One region of the Pectobacterium sp. PL64 genome, then DNA from elsewhere that is predicted to be linked to it. Evidence: predicted binding sites of a transcription regulator. Region 1 holds the regulator's gene; the other holds the start of a gene.

Region 1 (7,409 bases):
GCTTATCTGCAGCCTCCAGCAGAATACGTCCACGTTCCAGCAGCATCCGCCCGACATTCGTGAATTTAGTACGATGTCCAGAACGATCGAACAGCACCACATCTAACTCTTCTTCCAGTTTCTGCATGGTATAGCTCAGCGCCGAAGGCACCCTACCCAGCTCGTCTGCCGCAGCGGCAAAGCTGCCACGACGATCGATCGCATCCATCACCCTCAAAGCTTCCAGCGTCAATGCTCGTTCTTTCGCCATCTTCGTACTCATTCAGGAATTTTGAACATACCCACCAGATTAACTAGCTAACAATCCAACGTCCACACAATTACTATCAGTTCAATAAATAATTCTCTGGGGGGGATAACAATTATGATCACACGAAGAGCAGCGGGGCAATGCGGCCAGGCCGACTATGGCTGGTTGCAGGCGCGCTATACCTTTTCTTTTGGTCACTATTTTGACCCACAGCTGCTGGGCTACGCGTCTCTGCGCGTGCTCAATCAGGAAGTATTGGCACCGGGGGCATCATTCCAGCCGCGAACCTACCCACGGGTTGATATTCTGAACATTATTCTTCAGGGCGAAGCGGAATACCGCGACAGCAACGGCGGCCACATTCAGGCCAAAGCCGGAGATGTGCTGCTGCTCTCCACGCAGCCAAACGTCAGCTATAGCGAACATAATACCAACGCCAACAAGCCGCTGACGCGGCTGCAATTATGGCTGAATGCCTGCCAGACCCGCGAGAACAGCCCGTTGCAGCGCATGGGATTGAATTCAGTAAACCATACACTGCTTGCCTCACCGGAAGGCGAACACAATAGCCTGCAACTGCGCCAGCAGGTTTGGGTGCATCATGTCGATCTCCAGCAGAATGAGCAAAGCACCATCGCGCTAAAGGGAAATCAGGCGTACCTCCAACTGATCCACGGTTCAATGGCGGTAAAAGGCAATCAGAACAGTGAAACACTGCACTGCGGCGACGGAGCCTTCATTAAGGAAGAAACGGCGTTGACGCTACAGGCAGAGTCGCCTTTGCGGGCGCTGCTCATCGATCTGGTCGTATAGCGCTTCTATCCTCGTCTTCACAGGAAAACGCCGCCAGTTCGGCGTTTTTATTCAGTCGTGGTAAGATATCCGTCTTGTTCCTCAATGCGTCAGGGTGATATGACAATGGATTCAACCAAACAGGACAAACTTCTTGCCCAGGCTGAACAGATTTGTCAGCAGCGCGCTGTGCGTCTCACGCCACAGCGGTTAGAGGTTTTACGCCTTATGGCACAGCAGTCCGGTGCTATCAGCGCTTATGACCTGCTGGACCTGCTGCGCGTTTCCGAACCTCAGGCGAAGCCGCCGACTGTCTATCGCGCGCTGGATTTTCTGCTGGAACAAGGCTTCATTCACCGCGTCGAATCCAACAACAGCTACGTGCTCTGCCACCATATCGAAGACCACAGTCACACGTCTGCCCTTTTCATCTGCGACCGCTGCGGGCAGGTTACAGAACGTCAAACCGAAGGTGTGGAAGAAACGCTGCGTAGTCTGGCGCAACAGTCGGGATTTACGCTGCGTCACAGCGTGGTGGAAGCACACGGCTTGTGTGGAGGCTGTCAGGAAGTTGCATCATGCAAGCAGCCGGACCATTGCGGTCACGACCATACCGTTCCGATTAAAAAACGATAGCCCAAGGGCTATCGTTTTTTCTGTGGGGATACATCACCTTGGTGACCAGTGATAGCTACCAATGATATTTGTGGTGCTCTTCCCAGTGTTTCACTTCTTTCTCTGCCGCTTCTTTTTCGTACCCGTAACGCTCCTGGATTCTCCCCACCAGTTGGTCACGTTTACCTTCGATGACCGTCAGATCGTCATCCGTTAATTTGCCCCATTGCTCTTTCGCTTTACCTTTAAACTGTTTCCAGTTACCGCTGGCTTGGTCTTTATTCATAAGAATCTCCGTACCTTAGGTGAATTTCGCATAAAAAATCGTAACTACCGACGTATGCGTCAGTTTCAGATAAATAGATGTATTCAGTAAGCAGCATCATAACTCTGTGAACCATGACGGTGCTCTTCGCCACTGTCTCCCTTGATTACCGGGCTATCAAAATGTGATGGCTAATACTCGATCGTCAAACTGATCTATCGCCACACAATCAAGATAAAAATGCTTACCTTGATAAAAATTATAGTCGAATATTTTACTTTGAATGAAAAATCAGGAATCTGTAACTGGAACGAGCATTGATAAAGGGAAAATAACCGCAAAAAGCGGTGAAAAAACAGGAGGTAATGGGATAGTAGAAAACGCACGCGAAATGTAACTAAATGTATATGGTTAGCAGATTAACAAACAGAACATGATGCACTGACCCAGACAAACGAGCAGTGCATCTCTGCGAATGGTTAGCTCCAGTCGCTGTTACGAATCACGCCAACCGCTAAGCCTTCTATCGAAAAGCTTTGCTGACGCAGATCGACAACAATCGGGGCAAACTCTTCATTTTCAGCGAGGAGGTGTACCGTATTGCCCTGCTTTTTCAGGCGCTTCACCGTCACCTCATCGTCAATACGCGCGACGACAATCTGACCGTTGCGCACATCTTCTGTTTTATGCACGGCCAGTAAATCACCATCCATAATACCGATATCTTTCATCGACATGCCGCTCACCCGCAGCAAAAAATCAGCGCTAGGTTTGAACATCGCAGGGTCAACCTGATAGTGACACTCGATATGTTCCTGTGCCAGCAGGGGTTCACCTGCGGCCACGCGGCCAACCAGAGGAATACCCGTCTCTTCTTCCATTAGCAGACGAATACCACGAGACGCGCCCGATACAATCTCAATCACGCCTTTACGCGCCAGCGCTTTCAGATGCTCTTCAGCCGCATTAGGAGAGCGAAACCCCAGCTGTTGAGCAATTTCCGCGCGCGTTGGCGGCATTCCGGTTTGCGCAATATGATCGCGGATCAGGTCATAAACCTGCTGCTGCCTTGCTGTTAATACTTTCATTCCGCCCCCTGGTTGTTTATACAGTCTTGCTGTGAGTATATACAGGTAAGCCACAATTGGGAATGGAGATCTCGGCAAAGCCCCTGACTTTTACTCATTTATGCGCGCCGTCAGGCAAAATGTTGCCAGAGGATGCTGCCCCAGACGACAGCGGCTAACAGGATGGCAACAAAGACAGCCGCCGAGCCAATATCTTTCGCCCGACCGGATAATTCGTGGTGCTCGAGACCAATGCGATCAACCACGGCTTCAATGGCGCTATTGGCCAGCTCAAACAGCATAATCAGTACCACAGACCCGATAAGCAGCAGTTTTTCGACCAGCGTAACCGGCAGTAAACACGCGATAATGACGCCGACAAGGGTCAGTATCGTTTCCTGACGAAATGCCGCCTCATGCTGCCACGCCTGCTTCAACCCCTTAAAGGAATAACCGGTCGCTTTAATGATCCGGGTCATCCCCGTTGCTTTATTCATTTATCCTCCGCTATTTATGCAAAATAGTTCGCATTTTAACGCGCTTACGTTGTCTCATCACCACAGATCTCCGGCGCAGTTTCTGGTATCCTTGCGGCGCATTGCTAACAAGAGGCTCCATGTTGTTATGTCAGGTTGGCGTAAAATTTACTATAAATTATTGAATCTCCCACTGAAACTGTTGGTGAAGAGCAAAGTTATTCCCGCAGATCCGGTGGTCGAGCTAGGGTTAGATCCCTCACGTCCTATACTCTATGTTCTGCCTTATAACTCTCAGGCGGATCTCTTGACGCTACGTGCGAAATGCCTGGCATTGGGGCTACCCGATCCCTCGCAGTCGTTCGAATTCAATGGCGTCGAACTTCCTAGCCACGTCTTTATTAATGACGGGCCGCGCGTCTTCCGCTATTACGTTCCCAAACAGAAATCCGTCAAGCTGTTTCACGACTATCTGGATCTGCATCGTGCCAATCCAGATTTAGACGTACAGATGGTGCCAGTTTCTGTGATGTTTGGGCGCTCTCCGGGTCGGGAAGGCCACACTCAGGCCACACCGCATCTGCGCTTGCTCAACGGCATTGAGAAATTCTTCGCCGTCCTGTGGCTAGGCCGCGACAGCTTTGTCCGCTTCTCCAGCCCGGTGTCGCTACGTTATATGGCGACCGAGCATGGTACTGACAAAACCATAGCCCACAAACTGGCGCGTGTCGCACGTATGCACTTCTCTCGCCAACGTTTGGCGGCAGTTGGGCCACGTTTGCCGGTGCGTCAGGAGCTATTTAACAAGCTGCTGGATTCCAAAGCGATCAAGAAAGCCGTAGACGATGAGGCGCGCAGTAAGAAGATTTCTACTGAGAAAGCGCAGCAGAACGCTATTGCGCTAATGGAAGAAATCGCCGCTGACTTCTCCTACGAAGCCGTGCGTCTGTCGGATCGCGTATTAAGCTGGACGTGGAACCGCCTTTATCAGGGGATTAACGTCCACAACGCCGAACGCGTTCGTCAGTTGGCGCAGGATGGCCACGGCATTGTCTATGTGCCCTGCCACCGCAGCCACATGGATTATCTGCTGCTGTCCTACGTCCTGTACCATCAAGGCTTAGTGCCACCGCACATCGCCGCCGGTATCAACCTGAATTTCTGGCCAGCAGGTCCTATCTTCCGCCGTCTTGGCGCGTTCTTTATTCGCCGTACCTTCAAAGGCAACAAGCTGTATTCCACGATTTTCCGTGAATATCTGGGTGAGCTGTTTGCCCGCGGTTATTCGGTTGAATACTTCATGGAAGGCGGGCGCTCACGCACGGGCCGGCTGTTAGAGCCAAAAACCGGTACGCTGGCGATGACCATTCAGGCCATGCTGAGAGGCGGTACGCGCCCCATCACGCTGGTACCGATTTATGTCGGTTACGAGCACGTGATGGAAGTCGGCACCTATGCGAAAGAGCTGCGCGGTGCGGTGAAGGAAAAAGAAGGCTTTATGCAGATGGTGCGCGGTTTGCGCAAACTGCGTAATCTCGGCCAAGGGTACGTGAACTTCGGTGAACCACTCCCGCTGACAACTTACCTGAACCAGCATGTTCCGCAATGGCGTGATGCGATCGATCCTATTGAGGCACAGCGCCCAAGCTGGCTAACGCCGACGGTGCAGGATATCTCTATGGATATCATGGTGCGTATCAACAATTCTGCGGCAGCAAACGCAATGAACCTGTGCTCTACGGCTTTATTAGCCTCGCGCCAGCGTTCACTAACGCGCGAACAAATGCACGAACAGCTGGATTGCTACCTCCAGCTGCTGCGCCAGGTGCCTTATCACAAAGATATTACGGCACCGAAGAAGACAGCGGATGAACTGCTGGAACACGCGCTGGGCATGAACAAGTTTGAAGTCGAGAAGGATAGCATTGGCGATATCATCATTCTGCCGCGCGAGCAGGCGGTACTGATGACGTACTACCGCAATAACATCCAGCACCTGTTGGTCTTGCCGTCGCTGATCGCCAGCATCGTCATCCACCATCGCCGGATTACGCTTGCCGAAGTCGTACGACAGATCGCGCTGATCTATCCGCTGCTGCAAGCGGAGCTGTTCCTGCACTATTCCAAAGAGCAGTTGCCAGGCGTTCTGGAAACGCTGGCTAATGAACTGATTCGACAAGAGCTGCTGTGCAGCCGTGACGGTCAATTAGCCATCAATCCGCCACGTATCCGTACGCTGCAACTGCTGTCAGCAGGCGTGCGTGAAACGCTGCAACGCTATGCGATCACACTATCCTTGCTGTGTGCGAACCCAGAGATCAACCGTGGGACGCTGGAGAAAGAAAGCCGGAACATGGCGCAGCGCCTGTCCGTCCTGCACGGTATCAACGCGCCGGAATTCTTTGATAAAGCGGTGTTCTCAACGCTGGTCGCGACCTTACGTACAGAAGGATATATCACCGACAGCGCGGAAACGGCGCAAAGCGATATCGTGGCAATCTACAACATCCTCGGCGATCTAATCACCCCGGAAGTGCGGTTGACTATCGAAAGCGCCAGCTCACCAGCTGAAATGGAAGCCGCCAGTCAGCCGGTAGAAAAGGTCGAAGAAACAAAACAGGATTAACCGGACAATTACGGGAAAATGGCGGACGACGCGCCGCCATCAAGCCGTGAATACGTTTGTTATAACAAACACGTCTGAGCTTCCACCATAAAAAAAGCAGCGGGAAATCGCTGCTTTTTTTGTTTCTGTCAGTTCGACCTATAGGCCAAACAGCACGCCAATGAATATCGCCATACCCGCGTATTTATTATTGTGAAAGGCTTTGAAACAGGCATCACGCTCGCGCTCAGCGGTCAGGATTTGCTGATAAACAAACATCCCCGCAGCCACCAGTAGAGAAATAGTGTATGGCGTTCCTAATCCGGTAGTGATGCCCAAAGCCAGCAGCAACGCCAGCATACTGAACTGCAGTAACCCGATGATGATATTGTCAAAACGGCCAAACAGAATCGCCGTGGATTTCACGCCGATCTTCAGGTCGTCATCACGATCCACCATCGCATATTGGGTATCGTAGGCGACCGTCCAGCAAATATACGCTACAAACATCATCCAGCAGCTCGCTGGCAGGCTTTCACTCACCGCCGCGTAAGCCATCGGGATTGACCAGCCAAACGCCGCGCCCAGCACAAACTGAGGAAGATGGCTGACCCGTTTCATGAACGGATAGACCCATGCCAGACCCAGCCCCGCAACGGACAGCCAGATCGTCATCTTATTCAGCGTCAGCACCAAGCCAAACGCCAGCAAGACCAGCACGACAAACAGCACTTTGGCAGCTCGCTCGCTCACTTCGCCGCTAGGCAACGGGCGAGAAGCAGTACGTTTTACATGGCCGTCAAAATGGCGATCGGCATAATCATTGATGACGCAGCCCGCCGCACGCATCAAGAAAACGCCAGCGACAAAAACAAACAGCGTCCACGGTGCAGGCGCTCCCCCACCCGCTAGCCACAGCGCCCATAGCGTTGGCCACAGCAGCAACAGAGAACCTATCGGTTTATCAATTCGCATCAAGCGACAATAAGCCAGCCATTTCCCTGCTGTAACACTTCTTTCCAAGGATTTATCTCCTCAAATTACCTACCAACCTTCATCACCGGCTGAAATAAATCGGTGATTCCGGTAAGAAAAGCTCAGTCAACAGTAACGGATAACCAGAGACACACAGGCGGGAACGCCGCGCCCATAAGCCTTCACTGCATCCGGTATGGATATAGTCACGCGTCAGCGCCTTTTGTCCAAACAGGTAGCGGCCTAGCGGCTGATTGCCTATTTTCGTCAGGGCTGAATCCGTGCCGTCGAGCGTCTGTTGCGGAACAATGGTACGGCCAAAAAGCCAGGGACGATCGTCACCATACAGCACCACTTCACGCAG
Region 2 (7,409 bases), 430 kb from region 1:
AAAGGGAAATCTTTTGGCTTTGCCGATCCCGATTCCACCTCGGGCTTTCTGGTGCCCAACCAAATATTCAAACAGAAATTTGGTGGGAACAACGACAACAAATACAACAATTTCTTTTCCAGCGTGACGTTTTCTGGCGGCCATGAGCAGGACATTCTGGGCGTACTGAACGGTCAATTTGACGGTGCCGTCGCCTGGACATCAATGGTGGGCGATTACAACACGGGCTACACCGCCGGCGCTTTTACCCGCTTGATCCGCATGGATCATCCAAATCTGATGCAGCAGATCCGGATTATCTGGCAGTCCCCGATCATCCCGAACGGCCCGATTCTGGTCAGCAATAAGCTACCTGCTGATTTCAAACAGAAGGTCATTACTGCGGTGATGAAGCTGGATAAAGAACAGCATGAATGCTTTACCAAGGCGATGGGCGGAACTCAGCATATCGGTCCGGCAAGCCTGAATGACTACAAACACATCATCGATATGAAACGCGAACTGACGAAAGGCAACCGCTGATCGAGAGCTGGCGCGTCGCTATTCCCTCAACGCCCGTTCGGACGTGACATCGAACGGGCGACAACATTTCAGTCCGCTCATCAAAGTCAGGGTAGGACGTATCGCCCGGTAAACAGGACACTGCTTTGAATAATGACTTTGAGCAATATTATCAACAGATTAAAGGGCGACAGAAGCGTGAGGCGCTATTGTGGTCTTTGCTGCTGGCCTGCCTGTTTCTAGGAGCGGGAAAGGTCGCTGAATTCAGCCCTGCAATCATCTGGCATTCTCTGCCGAGTTTTTTCAGCTACTTGCGCGATACGCTACCTGTATTGCACTGGCAGCAGCTTCTGGCTAACGCTCACACCGAAGGCTCTCTGGCTTATTGGGGATATCGGCTGCCGATACAGCTGCCGCTGATCTGGGAAACGCTGCAAATGGCGTTGGCTTCCACGATCGTTGCGGTGGCGGTTGCTACGATGCTGGCATTCTGTGCCGCCGCCAACACGCAAAACTCAATGCTGCTGCGCGTGACTATTCGCGCGCTGGTGGCGTTTTTACGCACCATGCCAGAGCTGGGTTGGGCGGTCATGTTTGTCATGGCTTTTGGCATTGGTGCCATGCCCGGCTTTATTGCGTTAGCGCTGCACACTGTCGGCAGCTTAACCAAACTGTTTTATGAGTCTCTGGAAAGCGCTTCCGATCGGCCGGTTCGCGGTCTGGCAAGCTGTGGTGCCAGCAAGCTCCAGATTATGCGTTTCGCCTTCTGGCCACAGGTAAAACCGATTTTTCTCTCCTACAGCTTTATGCGCATGGAGATTAATTTTCGTTCCTCCACCATTCTTGGTCTGGTCGGCGCGGGCGGCATCGGTCAGGAACTGATGACCAACATTAAGCTCGATCGCTACGATCAGGTCAGTATGACCCTATTGCTGATTCTCGTTGTGGTCTCGCTGCTGGATGGTTTATCCGGCTATTTACGCCGCCGCGTAGTAGAAGGAAAGTAATATGAGAACCGTGACGTCGCCTGATGTCGATCAATTGAAAAAGCAGCATCCTGACCTGTTTCGCATACAGTCGCGCTATCTACGCCGAATCGCACTGCTGGCGCTGGCGGTCATGCTGTATTACCTGTTCTTTTTCCAGACCTTTGGCATCAGCTGGCAGCAGTGGCTCAATGGCTCGGTGCAGCTGGGACGCTATTTTTTACGCATGTTTGTCTGGCATGACTTTCTCAATTGGCCCTTTGGTTACTACCTGTCGCAAATTGCCATCACGCTGTCGATCGTGTTTGCGGGGACGGTAACCGCGACCTGTATCGCGCTGCTCCTCTCCTTCTTTGCGGCGCGTAACATCATGCAGCGCCGCGGACTACGGCCAATTGCGCTGCTGGTGCGGTGCCTGCTGGACATGATACGCGGCATTGATATGGCCATTTGGGGGCTGATATTCGTACGAGCCGTCGGGCTGGGGCCGCTGGCGGGGCTGTTGGCTATCGTGATGCAGGATATTGGCCTGCTCGGCAAGCTCTACGCCGAAGGCCACGAAGCCGTCGAACGTTCACCCGGACGAGGCCTGAGCGCATTAGGTGCCACTGCGCTACAAAAACACCGCTTTGGCATCTTCACACAGTCGTTCCCCATCATTCTTGCGCTCAGCCTCTACCAGATTGAATCGAATACCCGCTCTGCCGCCGTATTAGGGTTTGTCGGCGCGGGAGGCATCGGTCTGGTCTATGCGGAGAACATGCGCTTATGGAACTGGGATGTAGTGATGTTCATTACGCTGATTTTAGTCGCGATAGTGATGGTCATGGATGGGATATCGTCTTGGTTGCGTAAGCGTTATATCACCGGCAAGGATATTCCGCTGTTTCAGCCCAAAAGTAGCGACGACCATAATTGAGTGCTTGTTAGTCATATTTTTATGCAGACTGAGAGACAGTTTCGTGCGCCACAATACCGTTATTTTCATGCTACCTCGTAGCACGCGCCCGACACGGGACGGCTCAAACGCCGCTCGCCCCGTGACCCCAGGCTTTCGGCGGGAATTATGCCGCTGGCGCGGTACCTTCGTCGATATCCGGCTTAACGGACCGCTTGCGACACGTTTACTCACCCCATAAATGGGGCTCGCCCTTCGGGCCAGCACAAGTGCTGTTCAAAACGTCTCTGACGTTTTTGTCCGACGTGGCGCAAGCTTTCGCCGCGTCCTGCGGCTCATCCGAAGCCAGCTATCTCCTCAGCATAATTTTTTACGCCGGAACACGGCAAAATGCCGATGAACCCTGTGGCCCCGATTTTGTCGTTTACGGTGCCGGGAACGTGAAGCGGCGGTGGATGGCTTCCAGCTCGTCAAGGATCTCGCCGTCCAGCGTCAGGTTCTGGCTGTCGAGGTTGATTTGCAGCTGTTCCAGTGTCGTTGCGCCCAGCAGCGTACTGGCGACGAACGGCTGCTGACGCACAAACGCCAATGCCATTTGCGCCGGATCCAGACCGTGCTTTTGCGCCAGCGCCACATACTCGGCAACCGCTGCCTGAGCCTGTGGGCCGGTATAGCGGGTGAAGCGGCTAAACAACGTGTTACGCGCATTGGCCGGTTTCGCGCCGTTCAGATATTTACCCGTCAGCGTACCGAATGCCAGTGACGAATAGGCGAGAAGTTCCACGCCTTCATGCTGGCTGATTTCCGCTAAGCCGACTTCAAAACTGCGGTTCAGCAGGCTGTAGGGATTCTGAATTGACACGATACGCGGCAGGTCGTGCTTTTCCGCCAGATGCAGATAGCGCATCACGCCCCACGGGGTTTCGTTGGAGACGCCGACGTAGCGGATCTTACCGGCACGCACCTGCTCATTCAGCGCTTCCAGCGTTTCCAGCAGCGTGACGACCGATTTGTCTTCAGTGTATTGCGGTTTGTCATCGGTATACTGATAGTTCAGCTTGCCAAAGCAGTTGGTCTGGCGCTGAGGCCAATGCAGCTGATAGAGATCGATATAGTCGGTGTTCAGGCGTTGCAGGCTGGCATCCAGCGCGGCACGGATGTTTTTTCTGTCCAGCGCCTGCTGTGGCCTAATGCTGTGATCGTTTCCGCGCACGGGGCCGGAGACTTTACTGGCCACAATCAATTTTTCACGTCCGCCACGGGACTTCAGCCAGGAACCGATATAGCTCTCGGTTAGCCCCTGTGTTTCCGGGCGCGGAGGAACGGCGTACATTTCTGCTGTGTCAATCAGGTTAACACCTGCGGCAATGGCATGATCTAACTGGGCATGAGCGTCTGCTTCGCTGTTCTGTTCGCCAAAGGTCATCGTACCAAGACCCAGCATGCTCACTTCTAAAGAACTATGGGGAATACGGTGATATTGCATTGCCAGCTTCCTTATGTCTGAAAATAGCAGGCGCTTTTCCCGTCATTTCCGCATGATTTGCTGCGATTCCAATGAGTTTGGGAAAACACACCTGAATTCGACTATAAACGAAGCCGTGGCGAGTGGGGAAGTCTCTTCTGTTGCCCTTCAGCAGGATTTTGCCGAAGAGCGTCGTTCGATGGGGGAAAATATCGGGCTAACGTTGCCGTTAGCGCTGCACGATCTGGGAGATTTGATCGCTGTTGATTTGTTTCTGATTACCTTGCTCATCGATATAGCTGAGCAGCCCGGTATCTTTATCCAGCACGGGTTTTCCCTGCGTCAGGAGCATTTGCCCCTCTTTTGTCGCCATCACATAGTCACTGGAACAGCCTGCCAGAGTGAATAATAACGCCAGTGTGATTGCCATTTTCATCCGTACTTTCATCATATTAACCCGTTCATGAATGCCAAAACTTCAGATGAGTCTAGCAAATGGTTGCGGAGGTTAACGTAGGAATAATGGAAAAAATGTGTTGGGAGGGAATTAATATTGTGTAATCAGGCGGCAGGTCGCCGCCTGATTATGACGTCTTTATCGTGAGCGCTCGCGATGCGGCGATCAGTGTGCTGCTTTTTCTTTTTTACTGCGCAACAGGTTCAATGCCTCGACGGACATTGAGAAGAACATGGCGAAGTAGATGTAGCCTTTCGGTACGTGAACGTCGAAGCTTTCCAGAATCAGGGTGAACCCGACCAGGATCAGGAACGACAAGGCCAGCATTTTGACGGACGGATGGCGTTCGACAAACTCGCCGATAGGGCGCGCAGAGAACATCATCACGAGAACGGCAATAATGACCGCTGCCATCATAATAAACAGATGGTCAGACAGGCCGACGGCAGTGATTACCGAATCCAGGCTGAAGATGATATCCAGCATCATGATCTGCACAATCGCGCCAAAGAAAGAGTACACCTTGGAAGTATGGTCTTCTGAACCGCCTTCGACGGTTTCGTGAATTTCCATACTCGACTTCCAGATCAGGAAGAGTCCCCCGAAGAACAGGATCAGGTCACGTGTGGAGATTTCATTGCCAGCGACGGTAAACAGCGGGTCGGTCAGACGCATGACCCAGGCAATAGAAGCGAGCAGTCCCAAACGCATTAACATCGCACCCATCAGCCCGATGCGGCGAGCTTTGTTTTGCTGGGCTTTAGGCAGTTTGGCGACAACCAGAGACAGGAAAATAATGTTATCGATCCCAAGAACGATTTCCAGAATAGTCAGCGTTCCCAATGCTAACCATGCGTTCGGATCAACAATCCAATCAAACATTATATCAATACACCTTAAACGAAACGTAAACGATATTATACTCTGCCAGCTCAGGGCGTAGGCAAGCGAAAGTGTGATGTTGTGAAAATATACTCGTCATACTTCGCATTGCTGCCCGTGTGCTGGCGTCCCTTTTGCTCTGGTTTTTTACTCTGGGTCGGCGTCAGGCTTTTCCCAGAACGATTCCCTTGTCGCACGATTGCTGCGTAATAGAGTGCGGCGTATAAGGCTAGTGTACGATGAAGCGGGGCGCTGATGAAGCATCGTGCTAATAGAACATCGCGCTAACGAAATTCAACTGCTGAGCTGCATAAAGTGGCGGGCTAGTAGCGGCGCGGTAAAGGTTTTTTTCAGGTAGAAGCCGCGCGGTAAGGTCAGAATCGGTTGACCAAATTCGCCAATCGCCTCGGTTAATGCCCGGCTATTTGCCGCTTTGGGGCGTAGTTGTAGCACTTCGCCATGCCGTGCGGTGATGCTTTCTACCCGACCAAGCACGATCAGGTCCATCAACTCTTCCCAATCGCAGCGCAGCTGTTCCTCTTCTTCTTCATTGGGGCTCCAGATCAGCGGTGTGCCAATACGGCGTTCCCCTAGCGGAATGTGTCGCGAGCCTTCGACCGGAATCCACAGTACCCGCGCGAGCTTGTGTCGTACGTGGCTGCTTTCCCACGTCACGCCGCTGTTGCCTGTTAGCGGTGCGACGCAGACGAACGTGGTTTCCAGCGGTTTGCCCTGTTCATCAATAGGAATGGTTTTGAGTTCAACACCGATGTCGGGGAAATCCTGCTCAGGCTTGCTGCCTGCGCTTGCACCCAGAAAACGCTCCAGCAAGATACCAATCCAGCCTTTATCGCGTTTCAGGTTAGCGGGAATAGGCAGGCGGGCGATGTCCGCTAATTCCGCGAGATTATAACCCGCGAGGGATTGCGCGCGTTCCAGCAACGTGTGCTCACTTGGCGGCGCAGTCATGTGAACCGTGGGTGAATTCATAGCGTATAGCCCGATATTTTTTCGCTCAAAAAAAACACAATAGATAGAGAACACCAGTGCACAGCCTGCAAGACTGTGGAGAAAAACAATAATAGCATGATTCGTAGTGCTTTTTTTTAGTGTGATGGCGATCACTTAACACCGTTTTGCAAACTGTGCACGTATAGCCACCGACAATAAACAGGATCTTACACTAGGTTATCCACAGATTTCTTGGATAACCCACATAAACATGAATTACTGGTTCGATTTACAGCCTTGACTCCCGACCTTTTTGCTGTTTTTGCCTATTTATTGCCTGACTTTGAGACATTCCCTGTGGATAAAATCGGCATAGTGCGATCTTTCGCCAATCTTGCGTTGTATGCCATTTGAACAAAAAATCAGGGGCTGCTTTTTTACGTGAAATGGTTTGTAATTTAATGAATAAAAAGAATTATTTTTTAATTCGCATTAATATTTTTTCTTCATGAAAAATGAGTTTTACTTACTTCTTCATGGGTTCTGCACAAAGATGTCCACAGAAAAAGTGAATAAATTGCCGATTCCGGTCTTCACATGTTTATAACTTTGATCTTATCTGTGGGTTATCTTACTTTTATTCGTATCACATGCTTTCTAAGCAGTGGTTTACCACCTGACGGGAGTGTGAAACAATCAGGTCATCTTTGCATTGATGTTTATCGAGGTAGTCGGTGATCGATGATGATGGCTACCGCCCAAACGTTGGTATTGTAATTTGTAATCGGCAGGGGCAGGTGATGTGGGCCCGGCGCTATGGTCAGCACTCCTGGCAGTTTCCGCAGGGGGGGATTAACCCCGGTGAAAGTGCTGAGCAGGCGATGTACCGCGAACTGTTTGAAGAAGTCGGGTTAAGAAAAAAGGATGTGCGCGTATTGGCATCTACCCGTAACTGGTTACGCTATAAATTACCAAAGCGTTTGGTGCGTTGGGATACAAAACCGGTCTGTATCGGCCAAAAGCAGAAATGGTTTTTGCTACAGTTGATGTGTAATGAGTCGGATATCAATATGCAGAGCAGCGGCACGCCGGAATTTGATGGCTGGCGCTGGGTGAGTTACTGGTATCCGGTACGTCAGGTCGTCTCTTTTAAGCGAGATGTGTATCGTCGCGTGATGAAGGAATTTATCAATCCGGTGATACTGCTTCAGGAGAGTGTTGCGGCTCGGGTGGTTACGCCATCCGGTCCTCGGCGAAAAAGAGGGTAAT

Evidence for each region. The regulator LexA, encoded in region 1, represses DNA repair genes until DNA is damaged. The targets are predictions, from matches to a motif close to TNCTGTATGTACATACAGNA.
Region 2: mutH (DNA mismatch repair endonuclease MutH) is a predicted target of LexA. The motif match lies at 6,418-6,437, and genes of this name have one in related genera.

Annotation. Positions count from the first base shown of each region.
Region 1 is NZ_CP092070.1:60,996-68,404, reverse strand. Features, by position in the region: gene HP572_RS00295 (LysR family transcriptional regulator) at 1-250, opposite strand, end outside; gene HP572_RS00290 (pirin family protein) at 365-1,063, shown strand; gene zur (zinc uptake transcriptional repressor Zur) at 1,169-1,678, shown strand; gene HP572_RS00280 (CsbD family protein) at 1,734-1,943, opposite strand; gene lexA (transcriptional repressor LexA) at 2,402-3,010, opposite strand; gene HP572_RS00270 (diacylglycerol kinase) at 3,121-3,486, opposite strand; gene plsB (glycerol-3-phosphate 1-O-acyltransferase PlsB) at 3,614-6,091, shown strand; gene ubiA (4-hydroxybenzoate octaprenyltransferase) at 6,230-7,093, opposite strand; gene ubiC (chorismate lyase) at 7,128-7,409, opposite strand, start outside.
Region 2 is NZ_CP092070.1:487,254-494,662, forward strand. Features, by position in the region: gene phnD (phosphonate ABC transporter substrate-binding protein) at 1-522, shown strand, start outside; gene phnE (phosphonate ABC transporter, permease protein PhnE) at 648-1,508, shown strand; gene phnE (phosphonate ABC transporter, permease protein PhnE) at 1,510-2,406, shown strand; gene HP572_RS02175 (NADP(H)-dependent aldo-keto reductase) at 2,810-3,871, opposite strand; gene HP572_RS02180 (YgdI/YgdR family lipoprotein) at 4,080-4,298, opposite strand; gene HP572_RS02185 (TerC family protein) at 4,473-5,189, opposite strand; gene mutH (DNA mismatch repair endonuclease MutH) at 5,484-6,179, opposite strand; gene rppH (RNA pyrophosphohydrolase) at 6,875-7,408, shown strand.